3 regions of the Silvimonas sp. genome follow, and region 2 is predicted to be linked to each of the others. Evidence: predicted binding sites of a transcription regulator. Region 2 holds the regulator's gene; each other region holds the start of a gene.

Region 1 (5,579 bases), on a different contig from region 2:
GTGCCAGAAGCATTCAAGCCGCGCAAAATCGCCATCAACGGCGATAACGTCGAATATCTGGAAAGCCGCGCCGCCGCGTAATCCAGTCAGTTGATCTGTAGACAAAGCCGGGCCATGTGCCCGGCTTTTTGTCGTCTGCCGCTATCAATCGTTAGTGAACTGTCACGTTGTAATAGCTCTGGCGGCGACCGATTTAGCGATACCGAAACCAGGCGTGATCGCGCTATTTGCGCTGACCTGTGCGGATTTTCATCTAAGGTAAAAACAGCGTGCGCCAGGATAGCCAACAGCAGGGCACGCAATGGGGGGAGCGGTTATGTCGGGCAGTCGCTTGCAGGTGCCTGAAGCCAGCGGTGCGCGTAACAAGGAAGAAGTCATTCTGCTCATGCTGTGTGCATTGAGCATTCCCAGCATTTTGCCCTTTGGAATCTTCAGGCTGTACCAGCACAACTGGCTGCTTGGCGCCATTGATCTGACTCTTGTGCTGGGCATGAGCTGTGTCATGGCGTTTGTCTGGCATAGCCGCCGGGTACGTTTTGCCAGCGTTGTGGTATCGCTGTTTTATTCCACCGGAATGCTTTTGATGATTCACCTCAAGGGCATTTCGATGACGTATTGGGCATATCCGACCATGATTGCCACGTTTTTCTTGCTGCGCCCGCTCATTGCGTTGGCAATCAATACAGTGTCTCTGTTTGGGCTGATGGCCTTGTTGTACGGGCAAGTGTCCACACTGGATCAGTTCACGATTACAGTCAGCATTGTGCTGATCAATTTGTTCTCTTATATTTTTTCCAAGCGTACGGCGATTCAGCACGGCGAGTTGAACCGGCTGGCCGAACAGGACTTTCTCACCGGCGCCGGCAACCGGCGTGCGCTGGAACGTAGCCTGGCTAGTTGTGCCGAAACGCAGCAATCGCACGGCGATACCAGTTTGTTATTGCTGGATCTGGACCATTTCAAACAAGTGAATGACCACTTCGGCCACGCTGCTGGCGACCTGGTATTGGTGCGGTTGTGTGAGTTGATTCGCGAACGCGTCCGTAATTCGGACCAGTTGTTCCGATACGGCGGCGAAGAGTTCGTCGTTATTGCCTGGGGGGCCAGTTTGCAAGCCGCCGGTGAACTGGCCGAAGATTTACGCAAACTGGTGGCTGCAACCGTCATGCTGGAAGACTGCCCGCTGACGATTTCCATTGGCGTGGCAACCCTGCGCGAACAAGAATCCCCGGCGTCCTGGCTCAAGCGGGCCGACCGGATGCTTTATCTGGCCAAGCAGTCGGGGCGCAACGCCGTACGTATCGCCGAATAAACGTTTCAAGTCAGCGTTCAGCTCCCAAACCGTCGCCCTGGTCGGTCTGGCGCCATAACTTTCAGACCCGGCAGCCATTTCGGGCTATGCTGGGCGCTTTCCTGCTCAAGGTGAACCATGGAACTGGTCTTCGAGGGTTTTTTAATCCATGCCTACGGCGTGCCATTGCCAGACGGCAAGTGGATCGCCGCGACCAGCCTTGACCGCCTGCCGACATCCAGTGAAGACGTGCTGGAAAGCGCCTTTGGCACTCAGCGCATCAATCGCAGCAAAGTCTATGACACTGAAGAAGAAGCCGCGCTGGTGGCGCTGGAAGCTGGCATTGAAATCGCCGGCAACGGGCGCGACGATTTGCTGGATTAGCTTTTAACGACACCTCACCCCGTTGCCGGGCGATAGGCAACCACCGGGTTAACTCCCGTTCTCCATACAGCGTCGATCACCATTTTTTTGTTTGTTTTGCTAGCAGTTGCTTGCCGCATTGGTCTGGATTGATATCTAACCTTTCCCGTAAACCGGATTCGCTCTTATTCCCGCTTTGCACGTAATCAGTTGCACAACCGATACAGTCACACGATCCCGCATAAAAGACGCTATCTCTTGCTTGTGGCATCAGTAAGAATGGCGGCGTTCAAAAATAAATAAATCGGGATAAGCGTGAAAGCATTGAATTGGGGAGGCAATACCTGTAAACGCAGCGCCGGGATAGGGCGTATTCATTGCAGAATGATTAAGCAATGGCATTTGGTCAGAACAGTGCTGACTTTGTCTGGCGTATTGGCGTTTCTGGCATTAAGTGGCTGTGCCTCCGTGACAACAGGATTGCATCAGACCATTGCAATTGACGCCCAGCAAGGCCAAACCCAGGTAGCCAATGCGCATTGCCTGTTATCCAATAATAAAGGGGAGTGGTGGGTGTATACACCTGCTACCGTGGCGGTGCATCGCTCTTTTGGCAATCTGAAAGTCAAATGCGAGAAGGAAGGCGTTGAACCTGGCCAGCTGGAAGTCGAGTCATCTACCAAAGCCATGGTGTTTGGCAATGTCTTGATCGGCGGGATTATCGGCGCCGCAATTGATACTGCCGACGGTTCTGCTTACGACTACCCAGACCGCATTGTGGTGAATATGGGTAACGCCAACCCCGCTATCCATGTAGACACAAGCAACACCCAGAGTTCGCCCAGCGCCACCACCACGGCGAGCGCGGTGCCTGCACGACCGGCCGCCCCGATAGAAGTCGCGCTGGTCCGCCACGGGCATGCTGGGCAATGGCTGTTGTTATCTACACACGCGCAATGGGATAAAGAATGCCATTCCCGTCCGCCACCCGAAGTGGTGATGATGGGCGTGCCAGAGCATGGGCAAGTGGAAATACGTAAAGCGACTTTCCCGATCCGCAATAATTCGAGCGGCTCTACCGAATGCTTCGGCCTGATGGTTGATGGGGTCGGCGTTTATTATCAGCCGAATTCCGATTTTCATGGCAATGAAACCGTGCGCTACAACGTGAATAGCCGGAAATGTCCTAAAGTTATGGCGGCTGCGGTGACGGTGGAATAAACCACTTTCCATCTAATCAGACGCCACGCCATTGCCGTTCCGGTATTTAGAAAGGGTCTACGGCTGTGATTCGATCCTCGCAGGCGTAGAACCTTTTTGCTTTGGTGCCTTGCTATCGATATGCGTGTTTCAGTCCGCTAAGCAGATTGTCGGCTTTGCCGGCCTGGTATTGTGTGTTGTTTACAATTAAAGTTGATTTTCAGTAAACGAAAACTGTGGATTGAAATTGCGGAATTGAAGTTATTGCGTAATAAAGAAGCGCAAAGATCAACGCCAGAACTCAAGTCAGGTTTGGCCATTTTCACGCCGTTCAATCGTCGTGTTTTTTGTCCGCTTTTTCATTCAATAAACAGTAACGGAACGACGTTTCCCGCCGCTTGGACACGGCCCAACCAGGCAAGACCAGCCGCGTCCGCTATGGTGATGTTTTAAGTCCTCACATGCAGCTGCCATGCACTCAATTTTTCCCTCTCTCAGTTTGATTTTGCTGGCCGTTGCGCTTGCCGGTTGCAGTGCCAGTCAACCCGACGCCATGACTATGGCGTCACCGGGCGCATGTAATGCTGAGCCGGTACAGGCGCTTGTCGGCAAGACCAGCACGCCCGAACTGGTCGAAATGGCGCGTCAGCAATCCGCCTCAAAACTGGTGCGCGTCATCAAACCTGGTGATGCGGTCACGATGGATTTCAACACCCAGCGTTTGAATCTGGATGTTGACGAAGCCGGTGTAATCAAAAAGGCCGCGTGTGGTTAGACCGCTTGCGGCCTGGCGTGCGCTAGCCCGCTATCTCCGACCAGAAGCGATCCAGCCAGTTTTTCTTTTGCCACTTGGGTTGGGCGCCGCGCTGCAAAAAGAAGCTGGAATATCGCTGATCGCCTTCCTGAATGTGGTGGGTAAGCCAGTTGCGCAGAAAATGCAGCAGTTCAAAGGTAATGGCGTCGCCTGCAGCTACCCGTTGCTGAAAGGACTCCAGATCGGAAATCAAGACTTCGTGGTGCTGTTTGTGGTTCTCGTAATCCGGGTAGCCCAGGATACGCATCAGGCTTTCTTCTACGGTGAAGTGGGTCTTGGTGTAGTCGGCCAGCCTTTCCAGCGTGGCAATAGAAGCAGCGCGCCCGTGATGTTGATGGATGGCGACATGTAGTTCGTTAAGCAGGTTCACCAGCACTTTATGTTGTTCATCGATTTCCTGAATCCCTACCGACAAGCCTTCATGCCATTGCACCAGTGGTTCCATGTGACTTTTACTCTCATTTGTCATGACTGCTCATGCTGAGGAGGTGAGGCTAAAAGGACTTTGATCTTGGTCAAAGTGTGGCGGAGACATTGCGGAAACTACCAAGCGTCCAGTCATCATTACGAGAAATCAGCTGCGATGGCGCGCGGGATGCGAGTCAGCCAGGACAGGCTCTGCTGCAAAAAGAGGAAGTGGTGAGGGTAAGGTGTAGGAAATAATCCTTTCTATTTGTGAAAGTAATTTCAGCGGAAAAGGCCATAAAAGCGACAAGCAAGATTGTTTTAGTAAGTTTGTTGCCTCTGTATCGAAAATCAGATGGCATTTTGAAACAGTTCCATATATGGTTTCAGCAATAAAAAGAGCTGTATATAAGTTGTTCTCAGTGTGGAATCAAAATCAACCGGTGCCCGTCATGTCTATCCAGAATCGCCTCCTGCTGTACGTTGGGGTGCTTAACCTCGTCGGCTTTTTCATCGCCTGGACCCTCATTGCCAGCCTGGGCTTGACCGGTGCTGGCGCCATTGTGCTGATCGCCCTGATCACGCTGGCCGCAGTACTGGCCGGGATGTACGCAGCAACAGCCTGGACCTTGCGTCCGCTCAACCAGATGCGCACCGCGCTAACCCAACTGGTGGAAAAGGGCGGCGACCTGAACATGCGCCTGCCTGCCAAAGGCGCGCCAGAACTAGCCGATATCGCCAATGCGTTCAACCATTTTGTGGCTGATCTGCAAGTCACCTTCCGCGAAGTCCAGCGTGATATGGAAAGCCTCTCGCTGGGGCTGAAAGAGCTGACTGGCGTGACCGCGCAACTGGTGAAAGATGCTCACGTGCAGAGTGACTTTGCCTCGGCCTCGGCGGCTGCGGTGGAAGAAATCACTGTCAGCATCAACCAGATTGCCGATAACGCTATCGACGTCGATCACGTGGTGAAAGAAACCACTGACCTCTCAAACCACAGTGCCGAAGCGGTGCTGAGGGTGTCGGATGAAGTCTCGACCATGGCGAAATCCATGGAGCAACTGGGCGTCACCATGGGTGACCTCGGCAAGAATTCGCAAAAGATCGGCACCATCGTGGTGGTGATCAAAGACATCGCCGAACAAACCAATTTGCTGGCACTGAACGCGGCTATTGAAGCTGCCCGTGCCGGTGAACAAGGCCGTGGTTTTGCCGTGGTGGCCGATGAAGTGCGCAAGCTGGCCGAGCGCACGGCCAACGCCACGCTGGAAATCGCCAAGCTGATCGATTCGGTGAACAAAGACACGCGCAATGCCGTGGACAGCATGTCTACCGCCAGCGGCCAGGTGACTGGCAGTGTCGAGAAAGCCGATGTCGCGCGCGAACACATGCTGGAAATCGGCACGCGCATGCAGCACATGGCCGAAGTGGTGCGCGGCATTGCCGACGCCACGCAAGAACAAACTTCCGCCACGACCACCATGGCGCGCTCGTCCGAGCAAATCA
Region 2 (5,579 bases):
CGGGCAATGCGGCCGTATCAATGCGTCGTTGCGGCTTGAAGCGCTCAGGCAAATGGGCGTAATTATAAAGCGCAATGCGGTCTGGATGGATGTCCAGCACCCGGTCGATGGTTTGCATGACACTAGCTACAGACTGGAACGGCAGGCCATAGATCAAGTCGATACTGACTGAACGAAACCCGGAAGCGCGCGCGGCGTCAATCACCTTGCGGGTCTGCTCTTCACTCTGAATCCGGTTAACGGCGCGCTGCACTTTCTCGTCAAAGTCCTGAACGCCAACACTCACCCGGTTAAAACCCGTTTCAGCCAGCAACGCTATTTTTGATAATTCAAGTTTGCGCGGATCAATTTCGATTGAATATTCGCCATCCGTCAGAATGTCGAAATTATCATTAATTGCGCGCATTAAAGTGGCTAGTTGGGTTTCCGGCAAAAAAGTCGGTGTACCACCCCCAAAGTGGATCTGGCCAACCTTCATTCGGTATGGCAATATATTTACGTGAAGCTGTATTTCTTTTTGTAGATACTCTGTATATTTAACTGCCTGCGATTCATCTTTGGTAATCACTTTATTGCAAGCGCAGTAATAGCAAATCGTATTGCAAAACGGCAGATGAAAATATAAAGAAGCAGGCTTGTCCGCCTCACCTACACGCGAATGCAACAGCATCTCGCGATAATCGGCAGTTTCAAGCTCGGCAAATCGGTCTGCGGTGGGATAAGACGTGTAGCGAGGGCCTTTGCCATCGTAGCGCTCGACAAGAGATCGATCGAATTCGACCTGCTGGATCAACGGTGTTGTATGCATTTGTCCTACCCCTAAAACACAGGGTAAAGATTTTGCCTACATCTGGGACATAGTTACTTGATCCAAATCAATACGACTCGCATGATGCTAGCATCTACTGCGAGGATACGTGACCTGGCTCAATAAGCGGCACAGAATTCGATGAAGCGGCACACAGGATTGTGTAAGGGTGCCGCTGCAATGGCGTAAAAATTTCAAGTCATAGTGGAACAACATCATGCTGTCACCAATTCAGTTACGCGAAACCGGCCTCAAGCAACTGCGGCACGCCTGCTCAAATTGCAGTTTGCGTGAACTGTGTCTGCCCATTGGCTTGTCGCCCGAAGAAATGCGACAAGTTGATCAATTGGTCAGCCAGGGCCGCCCCATCAAGCGCGGCGAAGCACTCTACCGTGCCGGTGAGCCGTTCCATGCACTCTATGCAGTGCGCCTCGGCTTCTTCAAAACCAGCATCGTTTCTGAAGATGGTCGCGAACAAGTGACCGGTTTTCACATGAATGGTGAGTTGATGGGCATGGATGCAATCAGCACCGACCATCACACTTGTGACGCAGTTGCGTTGGAAGATAGCGAAGTATGCGAACTGCCCTTTGCTGAAATCGAATCCATGTCGCGCCGTATTCCCAACCTGCAACGCCATCTTTACAAGATGATGAGCCGCGAAATCGTCCGCGATCATGGCGTAATGCTGCTGTTGGGCAATATGAAGGCAGAGGAACGGATTGCTGCGTTCTTGCTCAATCTCTCGCAGCGCTTTGCCTTACGTGGCTATTCGCACAGCAGCTTTCATCTGCGCATGACGCGCGAAGAAATCGGCAGCTACCTCGGCCTGAAGCTGGAAACGGTAAGCAGAACCTTATCGCGCTTCCAGGACAATGGTCTGATTCGAGTACAGAACAGGCTCATCGAACTGAAAGACACCGAAGGCTTGAAACAATTGATGAACAACTGTCAAAGCAATTGACTGCCTGATTCCAATGCTCACGCAAGTTTGCCTGGTTGCCCCAGCGGCGCTCGCATCCTCCATCCTTGGCCGCCTGGCGCGATCAGGATTGGGGGTGCCGGTATTTCCGGCAGAAACTCCAACTGCTTTGCCGCCTGCACCCACCCCCGACAGCACGTTGGTGTTGGTGAACCCGCAAGGGCTCGCGGAATATCTGGCATGGAAAAGCCAAGCCGATGCACAGGGCTGGCATCTGCTGGATATAGCCGGCAACTTGCAAAACCCCCTCGGGCAAATCTACGGCTGGATGCTCGCTGTCGGTGCAAAGCACAGTGACCTTGCAATAGCCGAACCCATCATTGCAGCGTTGTCGCCAGCCCTGCCCAACGCATGGCTTCACGCAGGCGGCCCCGGGGCTGGCGCGTTTTTGCAGACCGCAAGCGGTGCCTGCCTAATGCAGTCTGGAGAGGTCTGGTTGTGGTTACAGCGCGCGTTGCAGCAACCCGGCAGCACGCCGTTTGATCTGCAGTCTTGGCAATACCTGGTTCACGGCGGTTTTGAGAAGCTGCAGCGAGAGGCGCGGGATTACCTGGCCCTCGACACCGAGCCGTTCACTCCATGGCACGCCGCGCAAAGTGGCCTCTTGCTCCAAGGTAGCTCTAATGCACTGGCGAGGGAGCTAGCACAGTGGCTGCTGATACTCCCAGTCGTCCCAAGCCCGTCCGCCGCAACCGCGTCCTGACACTTCAACAGCACAAGGCTAAGCCAGTATCGGTGGTGCGTTGGCAAAAAAAATGGCCCTCGTCAGAGGGCCATAATCGCAATCGGCAGATATGCGCTTTGAAACGTTAAAACATTTGCTCAAGCAGCTTTGCGACGACCGTTCGCCGCAGGCGCTGCTTTAGTCACATTCTGTACTACAGTGGCAACCCACTCTTCGCTCTGCTTGCGCGCAGCGGCTACTGTTGTGCCATAAGCGTCCAGCGAAGCCGCTACGCCATTGCGCAACACTTTGATGCCTTCGGCACCGGCGGGCGCTTGATCAGCGAATGCGTCAAATCCGGAAAGCACCTCATCGCCAGATTTTTTGACTTGCTGTTCGACCAATTCGCTCAAGGCCTGTTGGGTTGCTTGCGCAATGCCAATGGATTCACGCCATGCGGCAGTGGCTTTTTCAATTAGCGGCTCGACCAGGCCACGCTGTAATGCCAAAGCACCTTGCACATCTTTGGTCTGCGAGAAGGCTTTGATCGCCTCAACGTTATCGGCAGCCACAGTCTTGGCAAAGCCCAGCTGCACGCCCCACAAACGCTCCGCACCGGCCAGAAAGGTCTGTGCGTAATTCAAGGACCGCTCGATCCCGACTTGTTGAGCGCGGGAAAACTCTTCGGCAAAACGGTTGGAACCAAACGTCATGATCTTTCCTTTAGGATTTGTGCAACGCAACATCTGGAAGCATTGTGGCAGAACGCCGATACATGTCAATGCAATATTTGTGCGGCGCACAAAATAATCTTCAGACGAAAAAAAACGACCCTCAGGTCGTTTTTTTAATCCGGTGGCTGAACCACCAACTCACGCGCGGGGAGACTCCCCATTACGCCTTGGTATCTACCGCGTTGCCCAGATTAGTCGGGTTGTTATATTGCGGCACCGGCGGTAATGCCTGCAGCAAGCTCAGCGCTGCCGAGGCCTGCGCGTCGTTGGCTTTTTTCATTACCCCGACGCCAACAGCCACGTTGGTCGCTGCGGGTTGCAGAACCAGAGAATTAAGCAAGCTGCTTGCCGTTGATGCAGAAGATGCGGAATCCATAAAACACTCCCATTGATATCAACAACATAACGTAACTTTGGCCACCGGGCAAGCCAGAGGGATCCCACACGCGCACTCCTCGGGGCATGCCTGGCACGGCGAGGGGTGATAGAATCGGCGCTATGAATACCCCTGCATTTATCCATCTCCGCCTGCACTCCGAATTCTCTGTAACCGACGGCATCGTGCGCATTGACGACGCGGTAAGTCATGCCAAAGCGTTAGGCATGCCCGCTGTTGCCGTATCGGATCTGATGAACCTGTTTGGCATGGTCAAGTTGTATAAGTCCTGCCGCAGCGCCGGTCTCAAGCCCATTGTGGCGCTGGATACATGGATCGAAAACGAAGAAGACCGCGACAAACCGACCCGCGTGCTGTTCGTTGCGCGCGATCGCGGTGGTTACGGGCGCTTGTGCGAGTTGCTGACGCGGGCCTATCTGGAAAACCAGTATCGCGGACGGGCTGAGCTTAAAAAAGCGTGGCTGGATGAAGGCGACAACAGCGGTTTGCTGTGTCTGTCTGGCGCCCATCAGGGCGAAATCGGCCAAGCCTTGCTGAATGGCAATCTGGAAGGTGCCAGAGAGTTGGCGCAATGGTGGCACGCTCGCTTTCCAAATGCGTTTTACCTGGAACTGCAACGCACTGGCAAGCCAGAGTGCGAAGTCTCCGTGCAAGGCCATCTTGATCTGGCCTCCGAACTGGATTTGCCCGTCGTCGCCACCCATGCCATCCAGTTTATGGCACCGGACGATTTCAAGGCGCACGAAGCCCGGACTTGTATTGCGGAAGGCTACGTCGTCTCGGACAAACGCCGCCCGCGTAATTTTACTGAAGAACAGTATTTCAAGACACCTGCCCAAATGCAGGAGTTATTCAGCGATATTCCGGAAGCGCTGGCCAACACCATTACCATCGCTCAGCGCTGCAACATCAATATCGTGCTGGGCAAAAATTTCTTGCCGCTGTTCCCTACTCCGGAAGGCATGACGCTGGATGACTTCCTGGTGCATCAGGCCAAAGAAGGCCTGGAGATGCGACTGGCGCAGCTGTATCCGGATCAGGCCCAGCGCGATGCCGAACGCCCGCGTTACCAGGAACGGCTGAAGTTTGAGACCGATACCATCATCCAGATGGGTTTTCCGGGCTACTTCCTGATCGTGGCCGACTTTATTATCTGGGCCAAGCAAAACGGCTGCCCGGTGGGGCCAGGCCGGGGTTCGGGCGCGGGTTCATTGGTGGCGTATTCGCTGGGTATTACGGACATCGATCCCACCGCCTACGCCCTGCTGTTCGAGCGGTTTTTGAACCCGGAACGGGTTTCCATGCCCGACTTTGATATTGACTTCTGCCAGGACAACCGCTGGCGTGTCATTGAATACGTGCGCGGCAAATATGGCGCCGAAGCGGTGAGCCAGATTGCCACTTTCGGGACCATGGCGGCCAAAGCTGTGGTGCGCGATGTGGGTCGTGTGCTCGATCTGCCTTACATGTTTGTCGATGGCCTGTCCAAGTTGATTCCAGCTGCCCCAGGCAAGCAATACAGTCTGGACGATGCGACCGAAATGGTGCCGGAACTGGCCGTGCGGGTGCAGAACGAAGAAGAAGTCGCCGAACTGTGGGAATTGGCCAAAAAGCTCGAAGGGCTGACCCGTAACATCGGCATGCATGCCGGGGGCGTATTGATTGCACCGGGTCAGATCACCGACTTCTGCCCCGTCTACCAGGCCAGCGGCGTGGATTCGTCACCCGTCTCCATGCTGGATAAAGATGACGTTGAGCAAGTCGGGCTGGTGAAGTTCGACTTTTTGGGCCTGCGAAATCTGACGATTATCGAACTGGCCCTGCAATACATTAAAGAGCAAACCGGCGAATACATCGACTTGATGAGTCTGGGTTTTGGCGATCAGGCGGCCTACCAGGTTTTCCGCGATGCCAATACCACCGCCGTATTCCAGGTTGAATCGGACGGCATGAAGCGGCTGCTGGAAAAACTCCAGCCTGACCGTTTTGAAGAC
Region 3 (5,579 bases), 100 kb from region 2:
TTTTTCAGCGCCAGACCCAAGCCTTGCAGATAGGCAATGACAGCTTCCATTTCGGATTTGCCTTCAGCATCTTTGGTCGCGTTAGCGATGTCTTGATCGGTATATGGCACACCAACACGACGCAGGGCGCGCATTTTGGCAGGCAGGCTTTCTGCATCCACCTTGTTTGCGGCCAGCCACGGGAACGCTGGCATGATCGACTCAGGCACCACATCACGCGGATTGGTCAAGTGGGCGCGATGCCACTCATCCGAGTAACGACCGCCAACACGAGCCAGGTCCGGACCAGTACGCTTGGAGCCCCACAGGAACGGGTGATCGTAAACCGACTCGCCGCCCACCGAATAATGACCGTAGCGTTCGGTTTCTGCGCGGAACGGGCGAATCATTTGCGAGTGGCAGTTGTAACAGCCTTCGCGCAGATAAATATCACGACCAGCCAGTTGCAGCGCGGTGTAGGGTTTGACGCCTTCAATTGGCTGCGTGGTGGACTTGGAGAACGCCAGTGGCAGGATTTCCACCATCATCGCGACGCTAATGGTCAGGATGGTCAGCAGAATCAGCCAGAAGACGTTCTGTTCGATCAGTTTTTGAATTCTTTCCATTTAATCTCTTCTCCGTCTTCGGCAATCAGGCGTGTGCGTGCACTGCTGGGATTTGCGCATTGACCGGAGTGCCGGAGAAAGCGGTACGCAGCGTGTTGTAAAGCATCAGCACCATGCCGGAGAGGAACAATACGCCACCCAGGAAACGGATGATGTAGTACGGGTGGGTTGCTTTTACCGCATCAATAAATGCGTAGGTCAGCGTGCCATCCGGATTCACCGCACGCCACATCAGGCCTTCGGTTACGCCAGCAATCCACATGGAAGCGATATACAGCACAGTACCCAGTGTCGCGACCCAGAAATGGACCTCAATCAGCTTCACCGACCACATTTCTTCTTTATTGAACAGGCGCGGGATCAGGTAGTAGATCGAGCCGATCGTGATCATCGCCACCCAGCCCAGAGCACCGGAGTGCACGTGACCAATGGTCCAGTCGGTGTAGTGCGAAAGCGCATTTACCGTCTTGATGGCCATCATCGGGCCTTCGAAGGTGGACATACCGTAGAACGACAGGGCTGTGATCAGGAACTTCAGGATAGGGTCAGTACGCAGTTTGTGCCACGCACCGGACAGCGTCATGATGCCGTTGATCATGCCACCCCAGCTTGGCGCCAGCAGAATCAACGAGAACACCATACCCAGCGACTGGGTCCAGTCTGGCAGAGCGGTGTAATGCAGATGGTGAGGGCCAGCCCACATATAGGTGAAGATCAGCGCCCAGAAGTGAACCACTGACAGGCGATACGAGTAGATCGGGCGACCGGCTTGTTTAGGCACAAAGTAATACATCATGCCCAGGAAGCCTGCGGTCAGGAAAAAGCCCACGGCGTTGTGGCCGTACCACCATTGCACCATGGCATCCACAGCACCGGCGTACACCGAGTAGGACTTCCACATGCTGACCGGTACAAACGCGCTATTCACAATGTGCAGCAGCGCTACGGCCAGAATGAAGCCACCGTAGAACCAGTTTGCCACGTAAATATGCTTGACCTTGCGCTTGGCCAGTGTGCCGAAGAACACCACGGCATAGGTAACCCAGACCACGGCGATCAACAGCTTGATAGGCCATTCCATCTCGGCATATTCCTTGTTGAAAGTAATGCCGAGCGGGTAGGTGATGGCACAAGCCACGATGACGACTTGCCAGCCCCAGAAAGTAAAAGCGGCCAGCTTGTCGCTGAACAGCCGCACGTTACAGGTGCGCTGAACCACGTAATACGAAGTAGCAAAAAGGCCACTGCCGCCAAACGCGAAAATCACCGCGCTGGTGTGGAGCGCCCGCAAGCGTCCGAAGTGGAAGTAAGGACCGAAATTCAACTCCGGCCATGCAAGCTGAGATGCAATGACGACACCTACCAACATACCGACGATACCCCACACGACGGTCATGATGGCAAATTGCCGCACCACTTTGTAATTGTATGTGGCTTGGTTTTCCATAAAGCGCTCCGAGAAAGCTCCAAAACAGCAAAGGTAAATCTTTGAATGCGTGCCCATGAAAGCAGGGCGAACAGGTTAAAACCTGTTTTATGCATTATGCGTATTAGTAGTGATTCTGAAATGTAGCTGGCGGGATGTATACGCAGCATTGACGCGTATCAAACCCAGCCTTGGTCGGGCGGTATTTTAGCGCGCCGCCAGTCAATCAGTCAGTTGTTTTTTTGGTTTTCAACCTTATTTTGCGGCGATGCGGCATCCGGGCTGTCGTCATCTTGCAAAATACGGTGTGCTGGACCTTCCAGATCATCAAACTGGCCATTGCGCATGCACCACCAAAACAGAATGCCGATCAAGAACACCAGTACAACGGAAAGCGGGATTAACAGATACAGGCTTTCCATTAGTTAATTCCCTGGTTTGAAACCCGTTTCTTGTTGCGCTGCAAAGAGAAAGGTGCGGCCAGTCGAATCGCGTTGGCCACCACCAGCAATGAACTGAGCGCCATTCCCAAGCTGGCCAACCAAGGCGTTACCAGGCCGCAAATCGCCAGCGGTAAAGCCACAACGTTATAAACCAGTGCCCAAGTCAGATTCTGCCGGATGATGCTGCGCGTTTTCAGCGCCAGCGACAAGGCGAATGGCAGGTGATCAAGTCGGCAATCATAAAGAACGGCATCGCCGGTAGCTTGGGCCACATCAACGCCGGACCCCATTGCGACTGAAACATTGGCTAGCGCTAGAACCGGCGCATCGTTTACGCCATCGCCCACCATCAAAACCTTGCGACCTTGTTGTTGCAGATCACGGATATAAGTCAATTTGTCTTCGGGTGAGGCATTTGCTCGCCATTGCATAATAGACAATTCGCCGGCCAAGCGGCCCGCAGCGACTTCGTTGTCGCCACTCAATAGATGTAGCTGATAGCCGCGGGCGAGCAAAGACTTGATGGTGTCGGCGGCCTCAGCGCGTGCACTATCGGCCAACTCAAAACGCGCCAACCAGGCTTGTTCGCTGACTAGCCAGATTTCAGTTCCGCGCCCTGGATTGCCGGCAGGCGAGGGAGGCACTGCGTTGCATTGGGTTGCAGCAAATTCCCGATTGCCGATCGCATACCGGATACCCTCGATATTGCCGGTCAAACCGCCGCCGGGATGATTGGCGACATTGGTGGCGTGAAGGGGGGTAGCAGCGATAAGGGCGCGGGCCAGCGGGTGTTCGGATTGGGCTTCCAGCGCTGCTGCAATGTGTTGAGCCGAAACTGCGTCGCCGGAGTAAGCCTCCATTGCGACCACCTTGGGTTGGCCGAGCGTCAGCGTGCCGGTTTTATCAAACACGATATCGGTTATGCCCACCATCGCCTCCAGCGTGTGACCACGGGTGATCAGCAGGCCGCGCCGCGCTAGATGGCCGGTCGTTGCCGTCAAGGCCGCTGGCGTTGCCAGGGATAGTGCACAGGGGCAAGAGATAACCAGTACGGCAATGGCGATGGGCAGGGCATGTACCGGATCATGTACGTGCCAATACCACCAGGCACCCATCGCAGCCAGCAGCAGCAGCGTCACAAAAATACCTGCAACGCGGTCGGCTATGCGGGCAACTCGGGGTTTTTCGGCTAGCGCGCGATCAAGCAGGCGGACGATTCCCGCTAGCCTGGTACCTTCCCCGACGCGGGTTGCTTCGATGAGCAGAGGGGAAGTCAGGTTAACGGTACCGGCAGTGGCCATTTGCGCCGGTGCTTTGCCAATGGGCGCGCTTTCGCCAGTCAGTAGCGACTCGTTTACATCGCTGCGCCCATCCAGTACCACCCCGTCAGCCGGAATGGTTTCACCCGGCTTAACCAGAATACGGTCACCCGCACGCACGTGAACTACGGCGACCTCTTCGAGCTGCGTATAACCCGGTGCGACCTGGCGATGAGCAAAGGCCGGCAACATGCCCGCAAGCTCATCCAGCGCGGCGCTGGCGCGACTGCGCGCACGGCTTTCCAGGTAACGCCCAGTCAGCAGCAAGAACACAAACATCGACACTGAATCAAAATAGACATCGCCGCGCCTGGTCAACAGCGCGAGCGTACTTGCGGCAAAGGCGGCCAGCACGCCGATGGTAATGGGTAAATCCATACCCGCGCGACCACGGCGCAGATCGCGCCAACTTGATACGTAAAACGGCCAGCTGGAATACAGCACAACCGGCAATGTCATCAGGAACTCGGCCCAATACAGCAGCGACAGCCATTGCGGCGCGATATCGGCAGTGCCGTTGATGTACACCGGCACGGTAAACATCATGACCTGCATCATAGAGAGGCCCGCCACCCAGAGCCGGAACAGGGCCGATTTGCGCGCCTTGTCGGCAGCGGCTTCCTGGCGGGAGCGATCATATGGCTGGGCGCGATAGCCTATCCCGGCAATAGCTTGCAGAATCTGCGAGAGCTTGACCTTGCTGTTATCCCAGGTTACTCGGGCACGGTGGGTGGTGTAGTTGATGGCAACATCTTGCACACCGGGCAGCTTGCCGATCTGCCGTTCGTTGAGCCAGACGCAGGCGGCACAGGTGATGCCGTCGATCAGCAGCGACGCCTCACGGATTTCGCCCGGCTGGTTGATGACAAAGCCATGCTGCAGATCCGGATCGTCATATAACCGCAGGCGTTCCTGCATTTCGGTCGGCAGAGGCTGGGCGCGATCAGCGGCTTTTTCACGTTGTTCGTAATAGTCACCCAAGCCGGCGTCGATAATGCTTTGCGCGACAGCCTGGCAGCCAGCGCAACAGGCAGGGCGCGGGATTTCCCGATAGAGAATGGGTAGATCCAGATTACGGGGAACGGGCTCGCCGCAATGAAAGCAGGGCGCGCTGGCAATATCATTCATGGTGGCGGCAATTGTACCGATTCGGGCTCGAAAACGCCCGGTTTCTTACAAATGAAAATAGGCCCGCCTGGCTAGCCAACAAAAAAACGCCGGGTGAGCGGCGTTTTTCTGGATTATGGTGAGCGCCAGCCTGTGTCAGGCCAAACCTTTGGGTAGCGAGAAGACGATGTTTTCTTCCAGTCCGTCCATGGGTACGACCGACTCAGCGCCAAATGCCTGGATGCGACTGACCACTTGCTGCACCAACACCTCCGGTGCCGATGCCCCAGCGGTCAAACCCACGCGAGTCTTGTTGTCGAACCATTCTTGTTTGAGTTCGCTTTCGTTGTCGACCATGTAGGCATCAATGCCCAATGTGGTGCCAACTTCGCGCAAGCGGTTGGAGTTCGAACTATTGGGTGAGCCAACCACGATCAGCACATCCACATCCCGCGCCAGTTGCTTGACTGCATCCTGGCGGTTTTGCGTGGCGTAACAGATGTCGTCTTTCTTCGGGCCGACGATCTGCGGGAAGCGTGTGCGCAGGGCGTTGATGACCACTTGCGCGTCATCCACCGACAGCGTGGTCTGGGTGACGTAGGCCAGTTTTTCCGGAGCAGCCACCTGCAACTCGGCCACATCTTGCGGATCTTCCACCAGATACATGCCGCCGCCGGAT

Evidence for each region. Region 2 encodes FNR, which switches genes on or off when oxygen is low (the NO sensors DNR and NnrR bind a similar motif). Its sites were predicted from a motif close to TTGATNNNNATCAA; they were not measured.
Region 1: P4L78_RS07905 (bacteriohemerythrin) is a predicted target of FNR. The motif match lies at 4,174-4,187, and genes of this name have one in related genera.
Region 3: ccoN (cytochrome-c oxidase, cbb3-type subunit I) is a predicted target of FNR. The motif match lies at 2,201-2,214, and genes of this name have one in related genera.

What each region holds. Positions count from the first base shown of each region.
Region 1 is NZ_JARLJK010000065.1:23,838-29,416, reverse strand. Features, by position in the region: gene P4L78_RS07930 (Hsp20 family protein) at 1-81, shown strand, start outside; gene P4L78_RS07925 (GGDEF domain-containing protein) at 317-1,312, shown strand; gene P4L78_RS07920 (hypothetical protein) at 1,430-1,675, shown strand; gene P4L78_RS07915 (hypothetical protein) at 2,039-2,875, shown strand; gene P4L78_RS07910 (I78 family peptidase inhibitor) at 3,327-3,629, shown strand; gene P4L78_RS07905 (bacteriohemerythrin) at 3,652-4,137, opposite strand; gene P4L78_RS07900 (extracellular solute-binding protein) at 4,526-5,579, shown strand, end outside.
Region 2 is NZ_JARLJK010000122.1:355,547-361,125, reverse strand. Features, by position in the region: gene hemN (oxygen-independent coproporphyrinogen III oxidase) at 1-808, opposite strand, end outside; gene fnr (fumarate/nitrate reduction transcriptional regulator Fnr) at 1,026-1,772, shown strand; gene P4L78_RS14370 (hypothetical protein) at 1,786-2,493, shown strand; gene P4L78_RS14365 (phasin family protein) at 2,613-3,167, opposite strand; gene P4L78_RS14360 (YjfB family protein) at 3,349-3,564, opposite strand; gene dnaE (DNA polymerase III subunit alpha) at 3,687-5,579, shown strand, end outside.
Region 3 is NZ_JARLJK010000122.1:459,477-465,055, forward strand. Features, by position in the region: gene ccoO (cytochrome-c oxidase, cbb3-type subunit II) at 1-605, opposite strand, end outside; gene ccoN (cytochrome-c oxidase, cbb3-type subunit I) at 631-2,052, opposite strand; gene ccoS (cbb3-type cytochrome oxidase assembly protein CcoS) at 2,262-2,453, opposite strand; gene P4L78_RS14865 (heavy metal translocating P-type ATPase) at 2,453-4,921, opposite strand; gene ispH (4-hydroxy-3-methylbut-2-enyl diphosphate reductase) at 5,057-5,579, opposite strand, start outside.